One region of the Streptomyces similanensis genome, then DNA from elsewhere that is predicted to be linked to it. Evidence: riboswitches for the same ligand, from Rfam matches in the RefSeq annotation. Region 1 holds a riboswitch; each other region holds the start of a gene.
The links. A riboswitch is a leader RNA that binds a small molecule or an ion and turns the genes downstream of it on or off. The one in region 1 is predicted to bind cobalamin.
Positions count from the first base shown of each region.

Region 1 (9,497 bases):
GCAGGGCGTCTGAGCGGCGCCGCCGCCCCGGACGCACCGGCGCCGGCCCCGCAGCGGGGGCCGGCGCCGTCGTCCGTCGCCTCCGGCGGGGCCGCCCCGGCTCCCGCCCGCCGCCCGCCCGGCCCCGCGGGACGCCGTCCCCATGTCGGACGTTGGACTAGACCAGCCTGGGTCACGGCGGTATACAGAGGAGATCACGGAGCGTGCGGGTGAGCACCCGGCGCGAGAAGCCGTGCCACGATGTGAGCCGTGGCCGATGGGATGTCGGCCGCTTCGGCACCCGAGCCGGGAAGGCGGAGCATGAGCACCGACGTCAGCAGTGCGGAGAACGAGGGTGGGGCGACCGTCCGTACCGCGCGCGTGCCCAAGTACTACCGTCTGAAGAAGCATCTGCTCGACATGACCCGGACACAGGCGCCCGGGACGCCGGTGCCGCCGGAGCGCACGCTGGCGGCCGAGTTCGACACCTCGCGCACCACCGTGCGCCAGGCGCTCCAGGAACTGGTGGTCGAAGGCCGGCTGGAGCGCATCCAGGGCAAGGGCACCTTCGTCGCCAAGCCGAAGGTCTCCCAGGCGCTGCAACTCACCTCCTACACCGAGGACATGCGCGCCCAGGGCCTTGAGCCGACCTCGCAGCTGCTGGACATCGGCTACATCACCGCCGACGACCGGCTCGCCGAGCTGCTCGACATCACGGCCGGCGGCCGGGTGCTGCGCATCGAGCGGCTGCGGATGGCCAACGGCGAGCCCATGGCCATCGAGACCACCCATCTGTCGGCCAAGCGCTTCCCGGCGCTGCGCCGCAGCCTGGTGAAGTACACCTCCCTCTACACCGCTCTCGCCGAGGTCTACGACGTCCACCTCGCCGAGGCCGAGGAGACCATCGAGACCTCGCTGGCCACCCCGCGCGAGGCCGGGCTGCTCGGCACCGACGTGGGCCTGCCGATGCTGCTGCTGTCCCGCCACTCGCTGGACCGCGCGGGCGAGCCGGTGGAGTGGGTGCGCTCGGTCTACCGCGGCGACCGCTACAAGTTCGTCGCGCGCCTGAAGCGCCCGGTGGACTGACCCGGCGGACCGGGCCGCCGGCCGGACCCGGCCGAGTCCGTTCGACCGCGCCGGCCGGCCGTGCGCGGCGGACGTCAACCGGTATGCGGACAAGGGGTTCCGTTTCCTCGGCGCCGTGACCTAGATTGCCTGCGCATCGCACCGATGGTCTGGGTCAGCGAGGGGACGGAGCCGCACATGTCAGATGCCTCAGGAGCCGGCGGAGGGGCGGTGACGCCCGTGCGGGTCGTCATCGGCCTCTGCCTCGTCGCCCCGTTCGTGGCGATGCTGTGGGTCGGTTCGTACGCGAAGACCGACCCGGCGTTCATCGGCATCCCGTTCTTCTACTGGTACCAGATGCTGTGGGTGATCATCTCCACGATCCTCACGGTGCTCGCCCACCGGCTCTGGCAGCACGACCAGCGCGCCCGCGCGACCCGGAAGGACGGTGCGGCGCGATGAAGGACGGCGTCAACGGCGTCGCGCTCGGCGTCTTCATCTTCTTCTTCGTCCTGGTCACCGCCATGGGCTTCCTCGCCGCCCGCTGGCGCCGCGCCGAGAACGAGCACAGCCTCGACGAATGGGGCCTGGGCGGCCGGTCGTTCGGCACCTGGGTCACCTGGTTCCTGCTCGGCGGCGACCTGTACACGGCGTACACCTTCGTGGCCGTGCCCGCGGCGATCTACGCGACCGGCGCGGCCGGCTTCTTCGCGGTGCCGTACACGATCCTGGTCTACCCGCTGATCTTCACCTTCCTGCCGCGCCTGTGGTCGGTCTCGCACCGGCACGGGTACGTGACGACCTCCGACTTCGTGCGCGGGCGGTTCGGCTCCAAGGGCCTGTCGCTGGCGGTGGCGCTCACCGGCATCCTCGCCACCATGCCGTACATCGCGCTGCAACTGGTCGGCATCCAGGCGGTGCTGGACGTGATGGGCGTCGGCGGCGGCGAGAACACCAACTGGTTCGTCAAGGACCTGCCGCTGCTGATCGCCTTCGGCGTGCTGGCGGCGTACACGTACTCCTCGGGGCTGCGCGCGCCGGCGCTGATCGCGTTCGTGAAGGACGCGCTCATCTACATCGTCATCGCGGTCGCGATCATCTACATCCCGATCAAGCTGGGCGGCTTCGACGACATCTTCGCCAAGGCCGGCGACGCCTTCGCGCAGACCAACCCGGCCACCGGCAAACCGCGCGGCGCGGTCGTGCCCGGCGAGGCGAACCAGTGGACGTACGCCACGCTCGCCCTGGGCTCCGCGCTGGCGCTGTTCATGTACCCGCACTCGATCACCGCGACGCTGTCCTCGAAGAGCCGTGAGGTGATCCGCCGCAACACCACGATCCTGCCGCTGTACTCGCTGATGCTGGGCCTGCTCGCGCTGCTGGGCTTCATGGCGATCGCGGCGGGCGTGAAGGTGCAGAACGGGCAGCTGGCGATCCCGCAGCTGTTCGAGGACATGTTCCCGGACTGGTTCGCGGGCGTGGCCTTCGCGGCCATCGGCATCGGCGCGCTGGTGCCGGCCGCCATCATGTCGATCGCGGCGGCGAACCTGTTCACCCGCAACATCTACAAGGACTTCATCAAGCAGGACGCCACGCCGAAGCAGGAGGCCCAGGTCTCCAAGATCGTGTCGCTGCTGGTGAAGGTGGGCGCGCTGGTCTTCGTCCTGACGATGGACAAGACGGTCGCCATCAACTTCCAGCTGCTGGGCGGCATCTGGATCCTCCAGACCTTCCCGGCGCTAGTGGGCGGCCTGTTCACCCGCTGGTTCCACCGCTGGGCGCTGCTCGCCGGCTGGGCGGTCGGCATGGTCTACGGCACGCTCGCGGCCTACGGCGTCGCCTCGCCGACCCAGAAGCACTTCGGCGGCTCGGCCAAGGAGATCCCGGGCATCGGCGAGATCGGCTACATCGGCCTGACGGCGTTCGTGCTCAACGTGGTCGTCACGGTGGTCCTGACCTTCGTCCTGCGGGCGCTGAAGGCGCCCGAGGGCGTCGACGAGACCAGCCCGGAGGACTACGTCAAGGACGCGGGCGACCCCGGCGTCGCGGTGGAGCTGCCCCCGGCCACGGCCGGCAGCGCCCACTGATCCCGCACGGACGCTTGAAGGGCCGCCGGAGCACTCTCCGGCGGCCCTTCGCCGTCCCCGTGCGCCACGACTCCGGACGGATGCCGTGGGCACGGCCCCGGACGGCCCCGGGCGGCCTCACGGCGCCGGAAAACCAGCGGTCCGCCGTCGTGCAACTGCGGCAGACTCCGCACATGGACATCGTGGTGCGGCGGGCCGAGCCCGCGGAGTACGGGGTGGTCGGGGAGATCACCGCTCGGGCCTATCTGCGGGACGGGCTGCTCGACTTCGGGGAGGACGACGCGTATCTCGGGGTGCTGCGGGACGTGGCCGGGCGGGCCGCCGCGGCCGAGGTGCTGGTGGCCGTGCGGGACGGCGGCGTGCTCGGCGCGGTCGCCTTCGTGCCGTCGGGCGGCGCCATGGCCGACATCGCCGGACCCGGGGAGGCCGAGATCCGGATGCTCGCGGTCGATCACGCGGCCCGCGGCCGGGGCGTCGGGGAGGCGCTCGTACGGGCCTGTGTCGACCGTGCGCGGGCCACCTCGGGGTGCGCACGCCTGGTCCTGTCCACCCAGCCGACGATGCACGCCGCCCACCGCCTCTACGAGCGCCTCGGCTTCGCGCGCACCCCCGACCGCGACTGGAAGCCCCTGCCGGACCTCCTGGACCTCTCCCTGCTCACCTACGCGTTGCACCTCTGACACGCTGCGCAGTCACCACGACACTACATATGGGGGTGGCTCCCTCACCCGGCACAAGATGTATGCTCGTGCTCGCTGTCGTCGCAGGGGAATCCGGTGCGAATCCGGAACTGTCCCGCAACGGTGTACACGTACACATGTGCCCTTATGGCCGGGTACGTGCGTCAGTCCGAGGACCTGTCGACAGTGCGCCCGGCCGTCCGGTCCGGGTGCCGACGTCCGGGCCTCGTGGAATGGGCCGGTGGACGCGACGCCGCGTGCGCTCGTGTACTGCCGCATGCCCTCGGCGAGGCCCCGTGCCGAGCGAGGGAGAGCCCCAAGTGACCATCGCGCCTGCGGATCCGGCTTCAGTCGTCCACCGCCTGGAGACCGACGGTCCCGGTGCCGCGCTGCTGCGGACCCTGACCGAGCTGACCGCCGACCTCCCCGACGCCGACCCCGGCCGGGTCGCCGCCGCCGCGCTGCGCGGCCGCTCCGCGCACGCCGACGAGGCCGAGCTGCGCGAGCTGGCCACCGAGGCGTCCGCCGGGCTCATCTCCGAGGACCCCGCCTACTCGCGGCTGGCGGCCAGGCTGCTGACCCTCGCCATCCGCGCCGAGGCCGCCTCGCAGGGCGTCACCCGCTTCACCGAGGCGATCACGGTCGGCCACCGCGAGGGGCTGGTCGCGGACCGCACCGCCGCGTTCGTGCGGCTGCACGCCGCGCGGCTCGACGCGGCCGTCGACCCGGCCGCCGACGACCGCTTCGGCTACTTCGGCCTGCGCACCCTGCACAGCCGCTACCTGCTGCGGCACCCGATCACCCGCAAGGTGATCGAGACGCCCCAGCACTTCATGCTGCGGGTGGCGAGCGGCCTCGCACAGGACGACACCGCCCCTTCCGTGGACGAGGTCACGGCGCTCTACGGGCTCATGAGCCGCCTCGACTACCTGCCCTCCTCCCCCACGCTCTTCAACTCCGGCACCCGGCACCCCCAGATGTCGTCCTGCTACCTGCTCGACTCCCCGCAGGACGAGCTGGACAGCATCTACGACCGCTACCACCAGGTCGCCCGCCTCTCCAAGCACGCCGGCGGCATCGGCATCGCCTACTCCCGCGTCCGTTCGCGCGGTTCGCTGATCCGCGGCACCAACGGCCACTCCAACGGCATCGTGCCGTTCCTGAAGACCCTGGACGCCTCGGTGGCCGCCGTGAACCAGGGCGGCCGGCGCAAGGGCGCGGCCGCGGTCTACCTGGAGACCTGGCACTCCGACATCGAGGAGTTCCTGGAGCTGCGGGACAACACCGGCGAGGACGCCCGCCGCACCCACAACCTGAACCTGGCGCACTGGATCCCGGACGAGTTCATGCGCCGGGTCGACGAGGACGCGCGGTGGTCGCTGTTCTCGCCCGCGGACGTGCCCGAGCTGGTGGACCTGTGGGGCGCGGAGTTCGACGCCGCCTACCGCGCGGCCGAGGCGAAGGGCCTGGCCAGGAAGACGATGCCGGCCCGCGAGCTGTATGGCCGGATGATGCGCACCCTGGCGCAGACCGGCAACGGCTGGATGACCTTCAAGGACGCCGCCAACCGCACCGCCAACCAGACGGCCGAGCCGGGCCACGTGATTCACTCCTCGAACCTGTGCACGGAGATCCTGGAGGTCACCGACGACGGCGAGACCGCGGTGTGCAACCTGGGCTCGGTCAACCTGGGCGCGTTCGTGCGCGCCGGGGACGACGGGAGCGACGGGAGCGAGGGTGCCATCGACTGGGAGCGGCTGGACGAGACCGTCCGCACCGCCGTGACCTTCCTGGACCGCGTGGTCGACATCAACTTCTACCCGACCGAGCAGGCGGGCCGCTCCAACGCCCGCTGGCGGCCGGTCGGCCTGGGCATGATGGGCCTCCAGGACGTCTTCTTCAAGCTGCGCCTGCCCTTCGACTCCGCCGAGGCGAAGGCCCTGTCCACCCGGATCGCCGAGCGGATCATGCTCGCCGCCTACGAGGCGTCCGCCGACCTCGCCGAGCGGCACGGGCCGCTGCCGGCCTGGGAGAAGACCCGCACCGCCCGCGGCGTGCTGCACCCCGACCACTACGACGTGTCCCTGACCTGGCCCGAGCGGTGGGCGGCGCTGCGCGAGCGGATCGCCGCCGTCGGCATGCGCAACTCGCTGCTGCTGGCGATCGCGCCGACCGCCACCATCGCCTCGATCGCGGGCGTCTACGAGTGCATCGAGCCGCAGGTCTCCAACCTGTTCAAGCGCGAGACGCTCTCCGGCGAGTTCCTCCAGGTCAACTCCTACCTGGTGAACGACCTGAAGGCGCTGGGCGTGTGGGACGCCCGCACCCGTGAGGCGCTGCGCGAGGCCAACGGCTCGGTGCAGAGCTTCGCCTGGATCCCGGCCGAGGTGCGGGCGCTGTACCGCACGGCGTGGGAGATCGGGCAGCGCGGCCTGATCGACATGGCCGCCGCCCGCACCCCGTTCCTCGACCAGGCCCAGTCGCTGAACCTGTTCCTGGAGACGCCGACCATCGGCAAGCTCTCCTCGATGTACGCGTACGCCTGGAAGCAGGGTCTGAAGACGACGTACTACCTGCGTTCGCGCCCGGCGACCCGGATCGCCCGCGCCGCCCAGGGCCAGACCCGCGCCCAGGCGCCCCTTCCCGTCCAGCAGGCGGCCGATCCGGACGCCGTCGCCTGCTCCCTCGAAAACCCCGAGTCCTGCGAGGCATGCCAGTAATGACCACCGACCGCTCCACCCAGAACCTGCTCGACCCGGGCTTCGAACTGACCCTGCGCCCCATGCGCTACCCGGACTTCTACGAGCGCTACCGGGACGCCATCAAGAACACCTGGCACGTCGAGGAGGTCGACCTCCACTCGGACGTCGCCGACCTCGCCAAGCTCACCCCGGGCGAGCAGCACCTCATCGGCCGTCTGGTGGCCTTCTTCGCCACCGGCGACTCGATCGTCGCCAACAACCTGGTGCTCACCCTCTACAAGCACATCAACTCCCCGGAGGCGCGCCTGTACCTGTCGCGCCAGCTGTTCGAGGAGGCCGTGCACGTCCAGTTCTATCTGACGCTGCTGGACACCTACCTGCCCGACCCGGACGACCGGGCGGCGGCCTTCGCGGCGGTGGAGAACATCCCCTCCATCCGCGAGAAGGCGGAGTTCTGCTTCAAGTGGATGGACTCGGTCGAGAAGCTGGACCAGCTGGAGTCCCGGTCGGACCGCCGGCGGTTCCTGCTCAACCTGATCTGCTTCGCCGCCTGCATCGAGGGCCTGTTCTTCTACGGCGCGTTCGCCTACGTCTACTGGTTCCGCAGCCGGGGCCTGCTGCACGGCCTGGCCACCGGCACCAACTGGGTGTTCCGCGACGAGACGATGCACATGTCGTTCGCCTTCGACGTGGTGGACACCGTCCGCAAGGAGGAGCCGGACCTCTTCGACGACCGGCTGGAGCAGCAGGTGACCGACATGCTGCGGGAGGCCGTCGAGGCCGAGCTGCAGTTCGCGCGCGACCTGTGCGGTGACGGCCTCCCGGGCATGAACACCGAGTCGATGCGGCAGTACCTGGAGTGCGTCGCCGACCAGCGGCTGACCCGGCTCGGCTTCGCTCCGGTGTACGGCTCGGAGAACCCCTTCTCCTTCATGGAGCTCCAGGGGGTTCAGGAGTTGACCAACTTCTTCGAGCGGCGTCCGTCGGCGTACCAGGTGGCGGTGGAGGGCACCGTCGACCTGGACGAGGACTTCTGAGACCGCTGCTGTCGCTGTAGGGCCTCACGGGCTTCCTGGTCCGCGTGCTCCCGCCGCGCCTGCCTGATCTGGCGGTCGATGCGCTTGTCGCGCACGACGCCGAGGGCGGCGGGGAGCGCCATCAGGACCAGGAGTCCGAAGGTCGCGAGGAGTCCGATCAGGGCTTCGATCTGGTCTGTGTTCATGTCCTCCACTCTCGCGCCGGATCCCTCCGGCCGTGAGTGGCAGGACTGCCGCACATCTTCAAATTCCTGCCACTGGTAAGGCACACTGGCCGCATGCTGGAGAACGTGGCCGCCGTCCTGCTCGACGGTGTGCATCCCTTCGAACTGGGCGTCGTCTGCGAGGTCTTCGGGATCGACCGCAGCGACGACGGCCTGCCCGTCTACGACTTCGCCGTGGTCTCCGCCGAGGGCCCGTCGCTGAGCACCCACGTGGGCGGGCTGAGCGTCAGCACGCCCTACGGGCTCGACCGGCTGGAGGAGGCGGATCTGATCGCCGTGCCGGCCGGGAACGACTTCGCGACCCGGGTCCACCCGCCCGCGCTGCTGGCCGCCCTCGTGCGGGCCGTGGACCGGGGCGCGCGGGTGCTGAGCGTGTGCTCAGGGGTGTTCGTGCTGGGCGCGGCGGGACTGCTGGAGGGGCGGCGCTGCGCGGCGCACTGGCGCCACGCGGCCGAGCTGCGCCGGCAGTACCCGCACGTGGTGGTGGAGCCGGACGTCCTCTACGTGGACGAGGGCACGGTGATCACCTCGGCCGGGACGGCCGCCGGGATCGACGCCTGTCTGCACATCGTGCGCCAGGAGCAGGGACCGGAGGTCGCCAACAAGATCGCCCGGCGGATGGTGGTGCCGCCGCACCGGGACGGCGGGCAGGCGCAGTACATCGAACGGCCGCTGCCGAAGTCGCGGTGCGACACGGTGGGCGAGGTGCTGGTCTGGATGGAGCGGCACCTGGACGAGGAGGTCACCGTCGAGCAGCTCGCCGCCCGCGCGCTGATGTCCCCGCGCACCTTCGCCCGCCGTTTCCAGCAGGAGACGGGGACGACTCCCTACCGGTGGATCCTGCGGCAGCGGGTGCTGCTGGCGCAGCGGCTGCTGGAGGGGACGGACGAGACGATGGACGCGATCGCGGACCGGACCGGGTTCGGCACCGCCGCCGCGCTGCGGCACCAGTTCGTCCGGACGCTGGGCACCACGCCGCACTCCTACCGGCGCACGTTCAGGGGCCCGCAGGCCGCCTGAACGCGCGTCCGGCGCGGCCGGGTTCCCGCCGGGGCGGTCCCGGCCGCGGCCGGTCAGCGGGGCAGGGCCCGCAGCAGCAGACGGCGCGGGCGCAGGGTGATCCCGATGCGCGGCCTGGGGTCGGAGCCGGGGGCCTGGTCGAACCGGAGGGCGGCGGCGACGGCCGCGGTGAGCAGGGTGAGCTCGGCCATCGAGAAGTGGTCGCCCGGGCACTTGCGGTTGCCCACGCTGAACGGGCTCATCGCGTACTTGGGGACCTCGTCGGAGTGTCCCGGCAGCCAGCGTCCGGGGTCGAACTCCTCATGCCGAGCGAAGGAGCGCCGGTCGCGCTGGACGGCGTAGGGGCTGTAGATGACGTCCGCTCCGGCCGGAATGCGGTATCCGCCGAGCCGGGTGTCGGCGACCGTCCGGCGCGTCAATATCCACACGGCCGGATACAGTCGCAATGTCTCGACGACGACATTGGCGGTGTACGTCAGTTTTCGGACGTCCTCGAATGCGACCGGGCGGCCTTCCGTGACCGTTTCCACCTCGTCGCGGATCTTGCCGCCGAGTTCCGGGTACTCGGTCAGGGCGAGAAGGAGCGACATGATCGTGGAACCGACGGTTTCGCTTCCCGCGGTCAGGATGGCAATGACCTGATCATGGATCTCCTGTTCCCCGATGGGATCGCCATTCTCGTCCGTCGCCTCCAGCAAAGCCG
Region 1 covers NZ_BAABKC010000006.1:31,472-40,968, forward strand. Annotated here, with positions in the region: gene nagB (glucosamine-6-phosphate deaminase) at 1-13, shown strand, start outside; gene ABEB07_RS01780 (GntR family transcriptional regulator) at 301-1,065, shown strand; gene ABEB07_RS01785 (DUF3311 domain-containing protein) at 1,243-1,506, shown strand; gene mctP (monocarboxylate uptake permease MctP) at 1,503-3,131, shown strand; gene ABEB07_RS01795 (GNAT family N-acetyltransferase) at 3,305-3,811, shown strand; cobalamin riboswitch at 3,874-4,010, shown strand; gene ABEB07_RS01800 (ribonucleoside-diphosphate reductase subunit alpha) at 4,132-6,531, shown strand; gene ABEB07_RS01805 (ribonucleotide-diphosphate reductase subunit beta) at 6,531-7,550, shown strand; gene ABEB07_RS01810 (hypothetical protein) at 7,463-7,735, opposite strand; gene ABEB07_RS01815 (helix-turn-helix domain-containing protein) at 7,829-8,794, shown strand; gene ABEB07_RS01820 (bifunctional albaflavenone monooxygenase/terpene synthase) at 8,848-9,497, opposite strand, start outside.

Region 2 (9,497 bases), on a different contig from region 1:
TCGGGCCGGTGGAGGGTGAGCAGGGCGGTGCGGCCCTTGCGTTCGATGCGAATGGTTTCGTAGTCCGTGCTCACGTGGCTTCTCCGCTCCGGTTCCTGATGGTCCGTACGATGCCGGAGAAGTCCTCCGAGTCACCGACCTGTTCGGCGTAGGCCGCGTACAACTCGGCCGCGTGGAGCCCGAGTTCCGCGTGCACGCCGCCCTCGCGGGCGGCGTCGGCGGCCAGGCCCAGGTCCTTGGCCATCAGGGCGGCGGCGAATCCGGGACGGTAGTCGCGGTTGGCGGGGCTGGCCGGAACGGGGCCGGGGACGGGGCAGTTGACGCTCAGCGCCCAGCACTGGCCGGACGCCGTGGCGGCCACGTCGTACAGCGCCTGGTGGGACAGGCCCAGCTTCTCGCCGAGGACGAACGCCTCGCTGACGGCGATCATCGAGACGCCGAGGATCATGTTGTTGCAGATCTTGGCGGCCTGCCCGGCGCCCGCGCCGCCGCAGTGCACGGCCTTCTTGCCCATGACCGCGAGGAGCGGCCGGGCCTCGGCGAACTCCGTCTCGCCCCCGCCCGCCATGAAGGTGAGCGTGCCCGCCTCCGCGCCGGCCACCCCGCCGGACACGGGCGCGTCCAGGGAGCGCATCCCCGCGGCGGCGGCCCGCTCGTGGGCGGCGCGGGCGTCCGCGACGTCGATGGTGGAGCAGTCCACGAAGAGGGTGCCGGGGCGGGCGGCGGCGAGGACGTCGTCGTAGAGGCCGAGGACGTGCCGGCCGGCGGGGAGCATGGTGAGGACCACGTCGGCCGCGGCGACGGCCCCGGCCGCGGACGCGACGGGCTGGACGCCGGTCTCGGCGGCGGCCTCGACGGCCGAGGGCGCCAGATCGTGCCCGAGCACCCGGTGCCCGGCCTTGGCCAGGTTGGCGGCCATCGGGCCGCCCATGTGTCCCAGTCCGACGAACGCGACGGTCCGGCTCACCAGACCACCTCCTCGGTGGTGTCGGCTCCGGCGGCGAGCCCGAGTTCGCGCTCGCCCAGGGGGAGGAAGAAGCGTGCGACGTCGGCCTCCGTGACCTCGGCAAGGGTCCGCGGCGACCAGTGCGGGTCGCGGTCCTTGTCGATGACCTGGGCGCGGATGCCCTCCACCAGGTCGGGGCCGCGCAGGCAGGCGCGGGAGACGCGGTACTCCTGGTCGAGGACCCGCTCCAGCGGACCGAGGCGGCGGGCCCGGCGCAGCGCCGCCAGGGTGACCTTGAGGGCGGTCGGGGACTTGGCGAGCAGGGTCTCGGCGGCCTCCTCGGCGGCCGGACCGCCCCGGGCGAGGAGCCGGTCGACGATCTCCTCGACGGTGTCGGCGGCGTAGCAGGTGTCGATCCACTCCCGCCGGGCGGCCAACTCGCCTTCCGCGGGCTGTTGTACGTGGCGTTCCAGGGCGTCGTGCACGGGCAGGTCGGCGAGGTCGGTGAGGAGGTCGGTGAGGTGGGAGGAGGGGATGTAGTGGTCGGCGAGGCCGCACAGCAGGGCGTCGTCGGCGCCGATCCGCGCGCCGGTCAGGGCGAGGTGGGTGCCCAGTTCGCCCGGGGCGAGGGCCAGCAGGTGGGTGCCGCCGACGTCCGGGACGAAGCCGATGCCGGTCTCGGGCATGGCGATCCGGGAGCGCTCGGTGACGATCCGGACGCTGCCGTGCGCGGAGACGCCGACGCCGCCGCCCATCACGATGCCGTCCATGAGGGCGACGTACGGCTTGGGGTAGCGGGCGATCCGGGCGTTGAGCCGGTACTCGTCGCGCCAGAACGCCTCGGCCGCCGAACCGTCGCCATAACGGGCGTCGTCGTGGATGGCACGGATGTCACCGCCCGCGCACAGACCCCGCTCCCCCGCGCCGCTGACGACGACCGTCTCCACGGCCGGATCGTGCTCCCACTGGGCGAGCGCGGCGTCGATGCGGCGCACCATCTCGTGGGTGAGGGCGTTCAGGGCCTTGGGCCGGTCGAGGGTGATGTGGGCGGCGCGGCCCCGTGTGCGCAGCACGACGTCGCTCATCCGAACGCCTCCGTCAGACCGCGGGCCACGATGACGCGCATGATTTCGTTGGTTCCTTCCAGGATCTGGTGCACCCGCAGGTCGCGGACGATCTTCTCGATGCCGTACTCGCTGAGGTAGCCGTAGCCGCCGTGCAGTTGGAGCGCCCGGTCGGCGACGGAGTATCCGGTGTCGGTGGCGAACCGCTTCGCCATCGCGCACAGGTACGCCGCCTGCGGATCACCGCGGTCCAGGGCCTGGGCGGCCTGCCGCACCAGCGCGCGGGCGGCGGCCAGTTCGGTCGCCATGTCGGCGAGCCGGAAGCGCAGCGCCTGCGCGTCCAGCAGCCGCTGCCCGAACGCCTCCCGGTCGGCGAGGTGGGCGAGGCTGCGGTCCAGTGCGCTGCGGGCGCCGCCCAGGGAGCAGGCGGCGATGCCGAGGCGGCCGCCGTTCAGGCCGTTCATGGCGATCCGGAAGCCCTGCCCCTCGCGGCCCAGGAGCCGGTCGGCGGGCACCCGCACCCGGTCCAGGACGACCTGGCGGGTGGGCTGCGCGTTCCAGCCCATCTTGCGTTCGTCGGGTCCGAAGGAGAGCCCGGCGTCGTCCTTGTCCACGAGGAACGCGGACACCCCGTCGGCGCCCTCGCCGCCGGTGCGGGCCATGACCACGTACAGCTGGGAGGCGCCCGCGCCGGAGATGAACTGCTTGACCCCGGTGAGCACGTATTCCTCGCCGTCGCGGACGGCCCGGGTGGTCAGGGCGGCGGCGTCCGAGCCGGCGCCGGGTTCGGTCAGGCAGTAGCTGGCCAGGTCGTCCATCGCGCACAGCCGCGGCAGCCGGCGCTCGCGCTGGGCGGCGTCGCCGTAGTGGTCGATCATCCAGGCGACCATGTTGTGGATGGAGAGGTAGCCGGCGATGGCCGGGCAGCCGGTGGCCAGGGTCTCGAAGACGAGGACGCCGTCGGCGCGGCTGAGTCCGGAGCCGCCGGACTCCTCGCGGACGTAGACGCCGCCGAGGCCGAGTCCGGCCGCTTTGCGCAGCACGTCCACCGGGAAGTGCTTGTCGCGGTCCCAGTCCAGGGCGTGCGGGGCCAGGTGGTCCTGGGCGAAGTCGAGGGTGGTCTCGACGAGGGCCTGCTGGTCCTCGGTGAGCAGGGTGCTGGTCATCGTGGCTCAACCCATCGTGGGGATCGTGAAGCTGGCGCCTTCCCGCAGTCCTGCGGGCCAGCGCGAGGTGACCGTCTTGGTGCGGGTGTAGAAGCGGACGGCGTCCGGTCCGTGCTGGTTGAGGTCGCCGAAGCCGGACCGCTTCCAGCCGCCGAAGGTGTGATAGGCGACCGGGACCGGGATGGGCACGTTGACGCCGATCATGCCGGTGTTCACCCGCCGGGTGAAGTCGCGGGCGGTGTCGCCGTCCCGGGTGAAGATCGCCACGCCGTTGCCGTAGGCGTGCTCGCTGGGCAGGCGCAGGGCCTCCTCGTAGTCGGCGGCGCGTACGACGCAGAGGACGGGGCCGAAGATCTCCTCCTGGTAGACGCGCATCGAAGGAGTCACCCGGTCGAAGAGGGAGGCTCCGGCGAAGAAGCCCCTCTCGTGGCCGGGCAGTACGAAGTCCCGTCCGTCCACGACGAGTTCGGCGCCCTCCTCGACGCCCAGGTCGACGTAGGAGCGGACCCGGTCGACGGCGTCCCGGCCGACGAGGGGGCCGAAGTCGGCCTCGGGGTCGTCGCCGCGGCCGATGCGCAGCGTGCCGATGCGCTCCTTGAGCCGGGCCACGAGCGCGTCGGCGGTCTCCTCGCCGACCGGGACGGCGACGGAGATCGCCATGCAGCGTTCGCCGGCCGAGCCGTATCCGGCGCCGATGAGGGCGTCCACCGCCTGGTCGAGGTCGGCGTCGGGCATCACGATCATGTGGTTCTTCGCGCCGCCGAAGCACTGGGCGCGTTTGCCGTGGGCGGCGGCGGTGGCGTAGACGTGCGCGGCGACCGGAGTCGAGCCGACGAAGCCGAGGGCCGCCACACGGGGGTCTTCGAGGAGGGTGTCGACGCTCTCGCGGCCTCCGTTGACGACGTTCAGGACGCCGGGCGGCAGACCCGCCTCCAGGAAGAGTTCGGCGAGTCGCAGCGGTACCGAAGGGTCGCGCTCGGACGGCTTGAGGAGGAAGGCGTTGCCGCAGGCCAGCGCGGGGGCGGCCTTCCACAGGGGGATCATGGCCGGGAAGTTGAACGGGGTGATGCCGGCGACGACGCCCAGCGGGGCGCGCAGCGAATGGACGTCGATGCCGGTGCCGGCGTTGTCGGTGAACTCGCCCTTGAGCAGGTGCGGGATGCCGGCGGCGAACTCCACGACCTCCAGGCCGCGCTGGAGGTCGCCGTGCGCGTCGGCGACCGTCTTGCCGTGCTCGGCGGACAGCAGCCGGGCCAGCGCGTCCCGCTCTCCTTCCACCAGCTGGAGGAACCTCAGCAGGACGCGGGCGCGGCGCTGCGGGTTCCAGTCGCCCCACTCCGGCTGGGCCCGGACGGCGTCGGCGATCGCCGCCTCGGTCTCCGCGCGGTTCGCGAGGGGCACCAGGGCCTGGACCTCGCCGGTGTTGGGGTCGTACACCTCGCCGTGGGCTCCCGATGTTCCCGGGGTGTGCTTGCCGCCGATGAAGTGCGTCAACTCGCGCACGGGGGCGCGTTCGTGCTCGCGGGCCATGACTGCCTGCTCTCGTCAGGAAGGAGGGATCCGGGATGGCGCGCCCGGGCCCGCGTCCGCACACGGGTGGCGTACGGACGGGTGCCGGGGGCACGAGATCGCGTATGGCCGAAAGCCCCGTCAGACGGCGGGCTCACCAGGGTCGTGGGTACACACCGGTGCCATGCGTGTCAGCTCCATCCTCGTGGAAAACACGGAACATCCCGCGGCCGGTATCCTGACTCCCGGATCAGCGCGCGCCGTCCGCCTTCCCGACATCCAGCTCGTCAGTGGCGTACCGCTCGACGGCGTACTCCCCGGTCACAGTGGCGGGACCGTGCCGGAATCACACCGGCTTCCCTGCACCGCGGGCCTTGGTCACGACTATATAGTTGGGCGTCCTAGTAAATCCATCCCCGCGGGCGGCGTTGTGGATGACCGCACTCGCCCCGCGCCTGCGGGAGAGCCGAGAGGGCGGCGGCCGTGTGCGGTCGGCCGGAGACGCGGCGCGGGGTCGGCGGGGCGCGCGACCGGATTACTCGGAGGCAGGGAGCCGCCAGTCGAACGGGTAGAGGTCCGCCTCCCAGGAGGCGTCCGCGGCGAGTGCGGCCGCGTTCTCGGGTGGGCGCAGCAGGCAGCGATGGCGCACCAGTTCACGGCGCTCGGCCGGCGTCAGCAGCGCCTCGTTGGGGCCGAGGCTCCCTTCGGCGTCGTCGATGTCCTGGTGTCCGTCCGCGTTGACGCGTCTGCCCGCCTGCGTCCGCAGGTCCAGGCGAAAGCCGGTGCGCCACTGTGAGTTGTGGCCCCATCCGTGGGACTCGTCCACCGTCGGCCGGTGGCGGCGCAGGAAGGTCCAGTAGAGCGGGGAGCGGTCGGCCACGCCGCGCTCCGCGTGCCGCGCACCGGCCCGGACACGCACTCCCGCACGGCTGAACAGCAGCGGCCCCAGCCACAGACCGGGCCAGACCACCTCCGTGACGCGCACGGGCTCCTTGGGGTCCGCCGCCTGCTCGACCTCCACGATCTCGTGCAGGAAGGGGTCGAACGTGCCCGTCTCCTCGAACGCCACCAGCCCCAACCGGGCGAACAGGCGCAGGTATTGCTCCAGGCCGAGCGCCGGCCACTGATCGAGCGGGTGCAGCCGGTGGGCCCAAGGCACCTCGCCTCCCGCCTCGTAAGGCGGCTGCTGGGCCAGCAGCAGCACGTCGCTGACCCGGCTGAGGGCGTACAACTCCCAGCTCATGTCCTCGCGGAGAGTCGCCGGCCCGTCGAAGCCGTCATCGCACAGGCACTGCGCGGCCTTCGCCAGCCGAGCCGGATAGCCGGGCGAGGCGCGTGCGAGCCACGGCGTCACCACCGTCTCGAAGGCATCCGGGGCGCTTCCGTGGTCCCGCAGCGCCACGAAGAGCTCGTAGGCGTCGACCGGTTGCCGCTCCTCATCCATCACCGGTTGCCGCTCCTCATCCATCCGGGCAGGGTAGCGGCATCCAGGGCGGACCGGCTCGGTGGCCGGGGGCAGTCGCCCGACGGACGCGCGCCGGTGAGGTCAGCCGTTCCTACGCCGACGGCGTCCGGGCGGTACCGCCTTTCGCTCCTCCTCGGCGGTCGTGCCGGGCCAGGTGATCTCGAAGTACCTGACGCGTTCGTCCTGTCCGGCCGGTCGCATGCCGGCTGCCGTCATGACGTGCTGGGAGGCGATGTTGTCGTGGTCGGCGTCGCCCTGCACGCGGGTGACGCCGCGTGACCGGGCGAACAGCAGCAGGGCGCGCAGCGCTTCGGAGGCGTAGCCCTTGCCTCGGGCCGCCGGGACGAGGCCGTAGCCGATCACGACGCTGCCGTCGGCGGCCGCGGGTCCGTGGAAGCCCAGGCCGCCGATCGCCCGGCCGTCCTCGCGGCGACGGATCTCGTAGGCGCCGAACGGCTGTGGCGCACCGGTGCTCGCGCAGGCGTTCAGGAAGCGCTCGGCGGCGAACACGTCCCCGTCGGTGGGGTATCCGGACGCCCATCGGGCGCCGCCGGCCGGCTCGCCCGCCACCACTCGCTCGGCTTCGCCGACGGTCATCGGATGCAGCACGAGCCGCTCGGTCACCAGATCGTCCATGACATGGAGGTGTATCACGCGATGCGATAACACGGGTCAACTCGTGGTCGCCGCGCGGGGCATCGCCGCCAGGTAGGCGCCGAAGCCGTCGCGGGCCCTGGCGTGCAGACGGGGTGAGGTGAGGACCGGGCACAGGGCGGTGCGCAGCACCCGGTGGCCCCGGTGTTCCAGGGCGTCGACCAGCGCGCGGTCCTCGCCCGTTTCCAACGGTGCGAAGCCGCCGACGTCCAGGTAGGCGGCGGCGTGCACACCCAGGTTGGCGCCGTGCACGTGCGGGTGATGCCACGTGGTGCCGTCCGTGGGGCGGCTCGTCTCGTAGAGCGCACGGTGGGGCGCGGCCAGCGGCGAGGAGCACGGCAGGACGACGGTGCCGACCACCGCCTGCCAGCCTTCCCGGGCCCGGGCCAGCTGGTACGCCAGCCAGTCGGGCGGCACGGTGCTGTCGGCGTCGGTGGTGGCGATCCAGACGCCGCCCCCGCGTCCGGCGTACCGGGCCAGCGCGTGCCGGACACCGGCGTCCCGGGCGCGTCCCGGGTTGCGGGAGTCGGTGACGACGGTCAGCGCTCCGGCGGTCCGGGCGAGTCGCGCGGTGCGGTCCCGGCAGGCGTCCGCCACCACCACCGTGCGGACCCGGACGGCGGCGAGGTCGGGATGGCCGGCGGCGACCGCGACCGCCGCCAACGCGGCCGGCAGGAGGGCTTCCTCGTCGTGGGCCGGAATGACGACGGCGACCGTCTCGATGCTCACACCAGGCCCTCCCGGGCGGCGACCGAGGAGGGCCGGCGCCCCTCGGGGCCGGTCCTCTGGTGGATCTGGAGGACGAAGTCCTCCTCGCGGTGGTCGGCGAGCAGGGCCAGGCCGGGCAGGGCGGCGACACGGCGGGCGATGCCGGCGCCGGTCGTCAGGTGTTCGGCCACCGGGTGGTCCCAGTGCACGGTGACCAGCGTGCCGTCGGGTTCCAGCGACCGCACCGCCAGCTCCAGCAGCCGGTCGAGTGCCGTGTCGTGCAGGTAGTAGAGGAACTCGGACAGGACGATCAGGTCGAAGGAGCCTTCGGGCCACTGCTCGGGCAGCAGCATCCGGCGGATCTCCACGTGTGCCAGGTCGCGGGTGCGGTGCCGGGCCGTCTCGACCGCCGACCCGACGCGGTCGCAAGCGAGCACGGAGTCGCACCGCCGCGCCAGGCGGTGGGTCAACTCGCCGACCGAGCAGGCCGGTTCGAAGGCCCGCCGATAGCGGGGCAGGGGCAGGGCGGCGACGGTCAGGTCGTACTTGCGGCGTTCGTACCAGCGCTCCGCCAGTCTCCAGGGGTCCGGGGCGTCCCGGTACATGGCCTCGAAGTACGCGTCCGGCGTGGCGGGCCCGCTCATCCGAGGACCACCTCCCAGCCGCGCAGGTGGTGGGCCAGTTCGTGCGGGGGCAGCACGGCGTTGTCCTCCGGGTCGGGGCCGAGCGGTCGGATCTGACTGGCGAACCGGTCGATCGCGGCACGTTTGCGGTCCTGGGCGGCCGGGGGCAGCGGGATCCGGGCGGCGCGTTCCCAGGGCACTCGGGGATCGGCCGGGTGCGCCCAGTGCCACATCCACACGGGATACAGCCGGCAGGTCACGGAGGCGGTCCGCGCGGCCGCCAGCGCCGCGCGGCCGGCCGCCTCGTGGTCGGCGTGCACGTCGCCGGTCCACGGCGCGAGGCAGAGGGAGGCTCCCGGCAGCAGGTCCGCCAGTGCGCGCGCGAGCCGGTCCTCGTGGTCGGCGACGCCGGTGTCGGGCAGTCCCAGCCGCACCACCTCGGCCCCGCCCGCGCCCAGTTCCGTCAGCGCCTCGCGCAGCTCACGGGCGCGCACGTCCGCGAGCCGGGTGGGGGTGAGCCGGGTGGTGCGGGGGTGTGAGCCCTCGCCGTCCGTCACCGACACGACGGTCAGCGTCAGCCCGGCCTCCGCCAGCCGGGCGAGCGCGCCGCCCACGCCCAGCACCTCGTCGTCGGGATGGGCCGCCACCACCACGACGCGGCCCGCCGTCGGCAGGGTGTACTCCGGCAGCCGGGCCCAGCCGTCCCAGGCCCGCCAGGACTCCTCGTCGGTGCCGGGCGCCTGGATGGGATCGGCGTACGTCTCACGCGCTGTCGGCCCGGTGTCGCGCGCCGAGCCGGTGTGCTGCCCGGGGCGCCGCCCGTCCGTGGTGCTTCCTGAGACGGTCATCGGCCCTCACCCGCGCCGCGTGCCACCTGCGCGCCGAGGGCGGCCAGGTCCCGTTCGGCGTGATGCTGACGCAGGTAGACGGCGAGGTCGGCGGTGGCACGGGCGTGCCGTTCGTCGTGGCACAACGGCCCGGCCCCGGTCGCCCGTCCCACGTGGTCCAGCACCCCGGCGCACGCCTCGGCCACCAGCGACCGCACGCGCAGGGCGCGGAGCCCGGCCGTGCCCGACTCGTCCAGCGGGTCGGCGTCGATGTCCGAGGCCGCCCGGCGCAGTACCGTCTCCGCCGCGTGCAGCCGCAGGTCGACGGCGCCGACGTGTGCGTCGGTGAACGGATCGCCGCTCCGCCCGGCCCGGTCGAACAGGACCCGCGCCACCGCCTGCGCGCCGCCGTACCAGCAGGCGGCGACGCCCACCCCGCCGTGGTGGAAGCCGGGCCGGCGCAGATACCCGTCCACTCCGCCGACCGCGGTGGCCGGCACGTCGGTGAAGCGGACGTCGGGGCTGTCGCTGCCGG
Region 2 covers NZ_BAABKC010000037.1:238,621-248,117, reverse strand. Annotated here, with positions in the region: gene ABEB07_RS12495 (enoyl-CoA hydratase) at 1-74, opposite strand, end outside; gene mmsB (3-hydroxyisobutyrate dehydrogenase) at 71-967, opposite strand; gene ABEB07_RS12485 (enoyl-CoA hydratase/isomerase family protein) at 964-2,031, opposite strand; gene ABEB07_RS12480 (acyl-CoA dehydrogenase family protein) at 2,028-3,176, opposite strand; gene ABEB07_RS12475 (CoA-acylating methylmalonate-semialdehyde dehydrogenase) at 3,183-4,706, opposite strand; cobalamin riboswitch at 4,897-5,070, opposite strand; gene ABEB07_RS12470 (nucleotide exchange factor GrpE) at 5,221-6,153, opposite strand; gene ABEB07_RS12465 (GNAT family N-acetyltransferase) at 6,232-6,786, opposite strand; gene ABEB07_RS12460 (glycosyltransferase family 2 protein) at 6,823-7,533, opposite strand; gene ABEB07_RS12455 (SAM-dependent methyltransferase) at 7,530-8,156, opposite strand; gene ABEB07_RS12450 (PIG-L deacetylase family protein) at 8,153-8,983, opposite strand; gene ABEB07_RS12445 (acyl-CoA dehydrogenase family protein) at 8,980-9,497, opposite strand, start outside.
Region 2: another riboswitch for cobalamin. It lies ahead of ABEB07_RS12475 (CoA-acylating methylmalonate-semialdehyde dehydrogenase); the one in region 1 lies ahead of ABEB07_RS01800 (ribonucleoside-diphosphate reductase subunit alpha).

Region 3 (9,497 bases), on a different contig from region 1:
GGAGGCGAGGGCGCGCAGCGCCCAGTCGAGCAGGGGCGCGAGCGGGGCGTCGTTCGCGGCGGGCTCCGGGGCGGTGGTGCCGGCCGGGACCGGGGCGGGCGGTCCCGCGGGTTCGAGCCGCCGGTCGTAGGGGACCTCGCAGCGGGCGGTGCGCAGTTCGGTGACGCGCTGCTCCAGGAGGTCGAGGAGCTGTTCGACCGGGACGGGGCCGGCCGAGAGCTGGAGGAAGGAGAGGACCTGCGGCATGGCCGAGACGACCTCGGCGACGGCGGCGGCCTCGTGCTCCGCGGGCTCGGGGCAGGCCAGCGACCAGGCGTCGAACAGGGCCACCCAGCCGCGCAGCACGGCGCTGTCGTCGCGGTCCCAGGCGCGCAGCCGCCAGCCGGGGCGGGCGCTGTCGCCGTGCACCTCGATGAGGCCGGCCAGGCGGGCGGTGTCCCAGTCGGCGCGGATCTGGGCGGCGGTGCGGCCCAGCTCGTCGGCCGCGCGGTCGGCGGTGTGCGCGGAGAGGGTGGCCTTGCCGTCGGCGGTCGCGCCGGCGCGGCCGGGTCCGAGGGCGGCGTCGGCCCAGCGGGCGACGCGGGCCGCTCCGGCCAGGCCGGAGCGCGCCATTCTGGCCAGCTCCGCGGGGGCCGGTGTGCCCTCCGGCGGGCGGGGCGCGGGGCGGCGCGAGCGCCGCTGGTTCACGGCTCGGGGGGCGGCGGCCAGGGGTCGTGGGCGGACGAGTCGAAGCCTGGAGTCGCGCGGGATACGGGACGTCACAGGTGCAGTCTTCCGGTTGACGGTCCGAAAACCCAAACGGAATGTCACGGCGGGCGACGGGGATGGCCAACGCAGGGGTCGGCACGGCGTGCGAAACGGCGCGAACCGGCCAGCGCGGTACGGGGATCGGGGCGCCGCGGACGGCCTCGGCGCGGGCGGGTCCGGCCGGCGCGGCGGCCGGGAGCGGAACCGCCGCTCGGCCGTCGCGCCGGCCGTCACATCAGGGGCGTGAGGAAGCGGCGCAGCGCCTCCTCGTACCCCTCGGGGTCGGCGTTCCACAGGGCGCCGTGCGGGGCGTCGGGGACCGTGTGCAGGGCAATGAGATTGGGGCGCCGCTCGGCGAGGCGGCGGGAGAAGCGCCAGGGGGCCACCTCGTCGCCGGGGCCGTGGAAGATCAGGGTGGGCACCGTGAGCCGGGCGGCGTCGGCGGCCCCGGCGACCCGGTCCGCGTGCAGGCCGGTGCGGCCCTGGGCGGCGCGGACCGCGAGCGGCAGCAGGGCGTGCGGGGTGTGCCGCGCCCTGGCCAGGGCGCGCAGGGTGGTCTCCCAGTCGAGCACCGGCGAGTCCAGGATCAGGCCGGAGACGCGGTCGCGCAGCTCCGAGTGGAGGGCGGCGTGCAGCGCCATGGTGGCGCCGGTGGACCAGCCGTGCAGGACGACCCGTTCGGCGCCGTGCCGTACGGCGTAGCGGATCGCCGCGTCCAGGTCGCGCCACTCGGTCTGGCCGAGGTGGCTCAGGCCGTCCGGGGAGCGGGGCGCGCCGAGGTCGCCGCGGTAGGCCGGGTCGAGCACCGGGAAGTGTCTGCGGTGCAGGAACTCCATGATGTTCAGGGGCAGCTCGCGGGTGGTGCCCAGGCCGTGCACGGTGATCACCCAGGTCTCGCGGACGGCGGGCACGAACCAGGCGGGCAGGCTGCCCAGCTCGCCGGGGATCTCCACCTCCGCGTAGCGCAGGCCGAGGGCGGCGTGCGGGTCGCCCACGTACAGGTTGGGGGTGAGCCAGACCTTGTCGCGGGGGCGCAGCTCGCCGTGGGTGACGCGGTCGAGGCGGCGCACCACGGTGTCCGGCAGGTGCGGGGCGCCGTCCAGGACGGGGCCGACGATGGCGTGGGAGCCGTTGCCGGCCAGGCCGTAGACGCCCGGGCGCAGGGAGGCCAGGTCGCGGGTCAGGGTGATCTGGCCGTCGGCCGTGCCGTGCACGGTGAGGCGGTGGTCGGTGGGCAAAGGGCGGCCCGGGGGCGCCTTGAGCGCGGCGTCGCTGGCGAGCCGGCCGGCGGCGACACTCGCCGCGCCGGCCGCCAGGGCCGCGGTGACGGCCGCGGCCGTCGCTTTGACTGTGCGCACAGGACCAGTGTCACGGTGTACCGGCTCACCGGCCAGCGGAAGGAAGGGTCGGAGTGACATGCCCCTGCGGGTTCCAGGATGCGCGGGGTTCATCCCTCGGCGGGCGCGGGTCGCGGGCGTTGGCCGTAACCGCGCAGGCGTCCGGTGGCCTGTTCCAGCTGTTCCGGGGTCAGCAGGGAGGGGGTGCGGCCGGGGATCGCGGAGGCGGTCAGCCACAGGCGGCACATCCACTCCAGCTGGGCGGTGCGGTCGTACGCCTGGTCGAGGGTGGCGCCGTAAGTGAGGGCGCCGTGGTTCTGGAGCAGGCAGCCGGAGCGGCCGTCGAGGGCGCGGAGCACGTTTCCGGCCAGTTCCTCGGTGCCGTACGTCGCGTACGGGGCGACCCGCACCGGTCCGCCGAGCGCGCCCGCCATGTAGTGGACGAGCGGCAGCTCGGCGACGAGGGTGGAGACGGCCGTGGCGTGCACGGCGTGGGTGTGGACGACGGCGCCCGCGTCGGTGGCGCGGTAGACGGCGAGGTGCGTGGGCAGTTCGCTGGTCGGCGCGAGCGAGCCGAGCACCTGGCGGCCGTCGAGGTCGACGCCGGTCACGTCGTCGGGGGTGAGCCGGTCGTACGGCACGCCGGTCGGGGTGACCAGGACGGTGTCGCCGATCCGGACGGACACGTTGCCCGAGGTGCCGACGACCAGTCCGTCGGCGACGGTGCGGCGCGCGGCCGCCACCAGCTCGCGCCAGGCGCGGGCCTCCTCGGCACGGACCTCGCGGCGGCCGTCCGGTCCCGGACGCTCGCCGGGCCGTCGTCCGTCGCGTCGCGGACGCTCGCCGGGCCGTTCTCCGTCGTGTTCCGGGCGGGCGCCGGGCCGTCCCTCGTCGCGTTCTTCAGCCATGGGGCGATCCTGCCAGCGGTGTGAAGTGTGCAACAGAATCGGACACCGCCCATACCGCGCCAGTTCATCTTCCGTTCACCCTGGTTACCTACGTTCAACGAGCCAATGACGCTCGAACGATTGCCTGGGTAAATGGAAAGCTTCTCGCTGATCCTCGCGATCGTGGTGATAACCGCACTCGCGTTCGATTTCACGAACGGTTTCCACGACACCGCCAACGCGATGGCCACCACCATCTCCACCGGCGCGCTCAAGCCCAAGGTCGCGGTGGCCATGTCGGCCGCGCTGAACCTGGTGGGCGCCTTCCTCTCCGTGGAGGTCGCGAACACGATCTCCAAGGGCCTCGTCGACGAGGCCGGCATCCGTCCCGAGGTCATCTTCGCCGCCCTGGTCGGCGCGATCCTCTGGAATCTGCTGACCTGGCTGGTCGGGCTCCCCTCCAGCTCCTCGCACGCCCTCATGGGCGGTCTGATCGGCGCCACCGTCGCCTCCGCCGGCATCGGCGCGGTGCACGGCGACGTGCTGGTCACCAAGGTCATGATCCCGGCCGTCGCCGCCCCGATCGTGGCGGGCCTGGCCGCGCTGGCCGCGACCCGGCTGTCGTATGCCATCGGCGGGAACGGCGACGGCGGGGCGAACGGCAAGGCGGCCGAAAAGGGCCACCGGGTCGGGCAGATCGCCTCCGCCGGTCTGGTCTCGCTGGCCCACGGCACCAACGACGCGCAGAAGACGATGGGCATCATCACCCTCGCCCTGATCGCCGGCGGCGCCATCGCCCCCGGCTCCAACCCTCCCACCTGGGTGATTCTCTGCGCGGGCCTGGCCATCGCGGCCGGCACCTACATCGGCGGCTGGCGCATCATCCGCACCATGGGCTCGGGCCTGACCGACCTCCGGCCGCAGCAGGGCTTCGCCGCCCAGACCAGCTCGGCCGCCGCCATCCTGGCCTCCTCCCACCTGGGCTTCTCCCTGTCCACCACGCACGTCGTCTCCGGTTCGGTGATGGGCGCGGGTCTGGGCCGCAAGGGCGGCGTGGTCCGCTGGTCCACCGCGGGCCGGATGGCCATCGCCTGGGTGCTGACGCTGCCCGCCGCCGCGCTGGTGGGCGCGGGCGCGGAGGCCGTGACGGGCCTCGGCGACTGGGGCACCGCGCTCGTCGCCGTGTTCCTCGTCGCCTCCTCCGCGGCGATCTGGAAGATCTCCCGCCGCCAGGTCGTCGACCACACCAACGTCACCGGCGCCGGGTCCGAGGAGCCGGCCGGCGTGGTGACCCAGGCGATCGCCGCCGTGGCGCCGCCCCCGGCCGCCCCGGTCCCCGGGATCCCGGCCCAGGCCGTCGGCGCCCCCGCCGCGGCGTTCGCCGCCCCGCTCGGCGCGGTCCCGGCCACGGCCGCCGGCCTGCTCACCGAGGACCTCGCGGCGACCATCCCGGCGCCGGCGTCCGCGCCCCGTATCGACCCGACGCCGTCGGCGACCCCCGCGAGCGCGGCGGTACCGCCGGCCGCGACCGTCTGAGTCCCGCACACCGGTCCCCCAAGGAAGCATCACCATGAAGATCGACTGGGCAGCCCTCGGCTCCGTCTTCGGCGTCAGCCTCGTGGCCACCGTGGGCCTGGTGGCCCTGTTCACCCTCGGCATCGCCGGCCTCTCCCGCCGTGAGCGGGCGGTGGCCACCGGTGCGGGCGGCGGGACGCTCGCCGTCACCGGCGCCTACGTCTGCTTCGCGGCGTGCGCCGCCGCGGTGGGCTACGGCATCTACCTGATCATGGGCAAGGGCTGACCCCGGGCCGGTCACCGCCGCGGCCGACGCCGCCGCCCCGACCGGCCCCTCAGCCTCCTCCCCCGCCCCGTGCAGGGACCGCCACCCAGCGGCCCGCGCGGGGCGGAGCCTTGTCCGGGGCGGGCCCGCGTCGAAGGGGTGGGAGGTGCGGGAGCGGCGGGGTGGGAGGCGCGGGACGACGGGTGCGCGGGCGCGCGCCGGGGCACGCCGGGGCACGCCGTCGCGCGGGGCCGGTGTGGGCCTCATCTCAGTCGTACGACGCAGGTCAACGGCAAGTTGACGGGTGTTCGCGGGGCGTGGTGGACTGCCGGGGCCATGTACGGCGGCAGGAGAGGAAGCCCGGTGCGAATCCGGCGCGGTCCCGCCACTGTGACCGGGGAGGAAACCCCCGGGAGCCAGGAACTCTCACCGCCGGTCTCGTCGAACCAGGGCGTGGACACCCTGAGTGAGGACATATCGCCATGCGCGGCTGCCGACCGAGAGTCACCAGCGACGACCCCCTGACCGTCCTCGCGGCGGGCTGACCCGATGGGTGCCGAGCGCGTCTTCGCGTACGGCGCCGCCGCCGGCCTCCTCGGCGACCTCCTCCTCGGCGATCCGCGCCGCGGGCACCCGGTCGCCGCGTTCGGCCGTGCCGCGGGCGCCGTGGAACGCGTGCTGTGGCGGGACCACCGCGGGTGGGGCGCTCTGCACACCGCGGTGTGCGCGGGCGGCGCCGCCGCGCTGGGCGCCGTCGCCGCCCGCGCCGTACGCACCTCCCCCACCGCCTCCGCCGCCCTGACCGGCGTCGCCACCTGGGCCGTCGTGGGCGGGACCTCGCTGGCCCACGAGGCCCGCGCCATCGGCCGCGCGCTGGAGTCCGGCGACATCGAGGCCGCCCGGGCGCGGCTGCCGCACCTGTGCGGGCGCGACCCGCAGGCGCTGGACGCCGACGGGATCGCCCGCGCCGTGGTCGAGTCCGTCGCCGAGAACACCTCCGACGCGGTGGTCGGCGCGCTCACCTGGGGCGCCGTCGCGGGCGTGCCGGGTCTGCTCGGGTTCCGCGCGGTCAACACGCTCGACGCGATGGTCGGCCACAAGTCGCCCCGCCACCTGCGCTACGGCTGGGCCTCCGCCCGGCTGGACGACGTGGCCGGCTGGCCGGGCGCGCGGCTGACCGCCGTCCTCGCCACCGTGGCCGGCGGCGATCCGCGCGGGGCCGTACGGGCCTGGCGCGCCGACGCCGGCCGGCATCCGAGCCCCAACGCCGGGCCGGTCGAGGCGTCCTTCGCCGGGGCGCTCGGCGTGCGCCTGGGCGGCACGCTGTCGTACGCGGGGCGGGTGGAGCACCGGCCGGTGCTCAACGGCGGCGGACGCGCCGTCCGGGCGGCCGACATCGACCGGGCCGTACGCCTCTCCCGGCGCGTGAGCTGGCTCGCGCTCGGCGCCTGCGCCGGCGCGCGCCTGCTGGGCGCCCGTCTCCCGCGCACCCCGGCGGCGAGCGGCCTCCGTTCGGCCCCCGCACCGGGCGGCGGTCGCCGCCCGCGCACCCCCGTGACGAAGGGACGTACCTCATGAGCGGCGGTCTGCTCGTCGCCGGAACCACCTCCGACGCCGGGAAGAGCGTCGTCACGGCCGGGATCTGCCGGTGGCTGGTGCGCCAGGGCGTCAAGGTCGCGCCGTTCAAGGGGCAGAACATGTCCCTGAACTCCTTCGTCACCCGCGAGGGCGCCGAGATCGGCCGGGCGCAGGCCATGCAGGCGCAGGCGTGCCGGATCGAGCCGACCGCGCTGATGAACCCGGTGCTGCTCAAGCCGGGCGGCGAGCAGAGCAGCCAGGTGGTGCTGCTGGGCAAGCCGGTCGGCGAGCTGAGCGCCCGCGGCTACCACGGCGGGCGCCAGCAGAAACTGCTGGGCACCGTGCTGGACTGCCTGGCCGAGCTGCGGGGCGCGTACGACGCGGTGATCTGCGAGGGGGCGGGCAGCCCGGCGGAGATCAACCTGCGCCGCACCGACATCGTCAACATGGGCATCGCGCGCGGCGCGCGGCTGCCGGTGCTCGTGGTCGGCGACATCGACCGCGGCGGCGTCTTCGCCTCCTTCTTCGGCACCCTCGCCCTGCTGTCCCCCGAGGACCAGGAGCTGGTCGCGGGGTTCCTCGTCAACAAGTTCCGCGGCGACGTCACCCTGCTCGAACCGGGCCTCGACATGCTGCGCGGGCTGACCGGACGGCACACCTACGGCGTGCTGCCGTTCCGGCACGGGCTCGGCATCGACGAGGAGGACGGTCTCCGGGTCTCCCTGCGCGGCGCCGTGCGGGAGTCGGTCGTCGCCCCGCCGGTCGGCGAGGACGTGCTGCGCGTCGCCGTGTGCGCGATCCCGCTGATGTCCAACTTCACCGACGTGGACGCGCTGGCCGCCGAACCGGGCGTCGTGGTGCGGTTCGTGGACCGCCCGGAGGAACTGGCCGACGCGGACCTGGTCGTGGTCCCCGGCACCCGCGGCACGGTCCGCGCCCTGCGGTGGCTGCGGGAGCGGGGCCTCGCGGACGCCCTGGCGCGCCGGGCCGCCGAGGGACGGCCGGTGCTCGGCGTCTGCGGCGGCTTCCAGATGCTCGGCGAGCGCATCGAGGACGAGGTCGAGTCGCGCGCCGGCGCGGTCGACGGCCTCGGACTGCTGCCCGTGCGGGTGCGGTTCGCCCGCGAGAAGACCCTCACCCGGCCGGCCGGCCGGGCCCTCGGCGAGCCGGTCGAGGGGTACGAGATCCACCACGGGGTGGCCACCGTCGAGGGCGGAGACGCGTTCATCTGCGATGACGATGGACACAGCCTGGACGGCTGCCGGGTCGGCGCGGTGTGGGGCACGCACTGGCACGGCTCGCTGGAGTCGGACGGCTTCCGGCGCGCGTTCCTGCGCGAGGTGGCCGCCGCCGCGGGCCGCCGCTTCATCCCCGCGCCGGACACCTCGTTCGCCGCGCTGCGCGAAGCGCAGCTGGACCGGCTCGGCGACCTGATCGAACAGCACGCGGACACGGACGCGCTGTGGCGGCTCATCGAGTCCGGCGCGCCGCAAGGACTGCCTTTCATTCCACCGGGAGCGCCCGCATGAGCACAGTGTTGTTGTTGTCGACCGCCGACACCGATCTGCTGGCGGCCCGGGCCTCCGGCGCCTCCTACCGGATCGGCAACCCGACCCGGGTGGACGTGGCCGGCGAGCTGCCCGCGCTGCTGGACGGCGCGGACGTCGCCGTCGTACGGCTGCTCGGCGGCAAGCGGGCCTGGGAGGACGGGCTCGCCGCGCTGAAGGCGTCCGGGGTGCCGACCGTGCTGCTGGGCGGCGAGTCGGTGCCGGACGCGGAGCTGATGGCCGAGTCGTCCGTCCCGGCCGGTGTGGTGGCCGAGGCGCTGCGCTACCTCGTCGAGGGCGGCCCCGCCAACCTCACCGAGCTGGCCCGGTTCCTGTCCGACACCGTGCTGCTGACCGGCGAGGGCTTCGAGGAGCCCCGGAAGATGCCGGAGTACGGCGTCCACGGCGAGCGCGATCTCGTGGCGGGCCGGCCGACCGTCGGCGTGCTCTTCTACCGGGCCCACCACCTGAGCGGCAACACCGCCTTCGTGGACACCCTGTGCGACGCGATCGAGGCGCACGGCGCCAACGCGCTGCCCGTGTACTGCGGTTCGCTGCGCGGCGCGGACCCGGCGCTGTACGAGCTGCTGGCGAGGACCGACGCGCTGGTCGCCACCGTGCTGGCCGCCGGCGGCACGCACGCCTCGCAGGCGTCGGCGGGCGGTGACGAGGAGGCGTGGGACATCGGCGCGCTCGCCGACTTGGACGTGCCCGTGCTGCAAGGGCTCTGCCTCACCTCCTCGCGGGCCGCCTGGGACGCGTCGGACGCCGCCCTGTCCCCGATGGACGCGGCGATGCAGGTCGCGATCCCCGAGTTCGACGGCCGTCTGATCACCGTGCCGTTCTCCTTCAAGGAGCAGGGCCCGGACGACGTGCCGGTGTACGTGGCCGACCCCGAGCGGGCCGCCCGCGTCGCCGGGATCGCCGTACGGCACGCCCGGCTGGGGCACAAGCCGAACGCCGAGAAGAAGGTCGCCCTCGTCTTCACCGCGTACCCGACCAAGCACTCGCGCGTCGGCAACGCGGTCGGCCTGGACACCCCCGCCTCGGCGGTGCGCGTCCTGGACGCGCTGCGCGAGGCCGGGTACACGCTGACCGACTACCCCGACAACGGCGACGAGTTGATCCACCGGCTCATCGCGGCCGGCGGCCACGACGTGGAGTGGCTGACCGAGGAGCAGCTGGCCGCCGCGCCCGCGCGGGCGCCGCTCGCCGACTACCGGGCCTGGTTCGACAAGCTGGACCCGGAGCTGCGCGCGGCGATGACCGAGGCGTGGGGCGAGCCGCCGGGCTCGCTGTACGTGGACGGCGAGGACATCGTGCTGGCCTCGCTCCGGTTCGGAAACGTCGTGGTGATGATCCAGCCGCCGCGCGGCTTCGGCGAGAACCCCATCGCGATCTACCACGACCCCGACATGCCGCCCTCGCACCACTACATGGCGGCCTACCGCTGGCTGGACGAGAGCTTCGGCGCCGACGCGATCGTGCACATGGGCAAGCACGGCACGATGGAGTGGCTGCCGGGCAAGGGCCTGGGCCTGAGCGCCGGTTGCGCGCCGGACGCGGTCCTCGGCGAGCTGCCGCTGATCTACCCGTTCATCGTCAACGACCCCGGCGAGGG
Region 3 covers NZ_BAABKC010000064.1:53,179-62,675, reverse strand. Annotated here, with positions in the region: gene ABEB07_RS21780 (hypothetical protein) at 1-762, opposite strand, end outside; gene ABEB07_RS21775 (alpha/beta hydrolase) at 978-2,105, opposite strand; gene ABEB07_RS21770 (class II aldolase/adducin family protein) at 2,195-2,992, opposite strand; gene ABEB07_RS21765 (inorganic phosphate transporter) at 3,125-4,507, shown strand; gene ABEB07_RS21760 (hypothetical protein) at 4,542-4,772, shown strand; cobalamin riboswitch at 5,056-5,196, shown strand; gene ABEB07_RS21755 (cobalamin biosynthesis protein) at 5,301-6,329, shown strand; gene ABEB07_RS21750 (cobyric acid synthase) at 6,326-7,858, shown strand; gene cobN (cobaltochelatase subunit CobN) at 7,855-9,497, shown strand, end outside.
Region 3: another riboswitch for cobalamin. It lies ahead of ABEB07_RS21755 (cobalamin biosynthesis protein); the one in region 1 lies ahead of ABEB07_RS01800 (ribonucleoside-diphosphate reductase subunit alpha).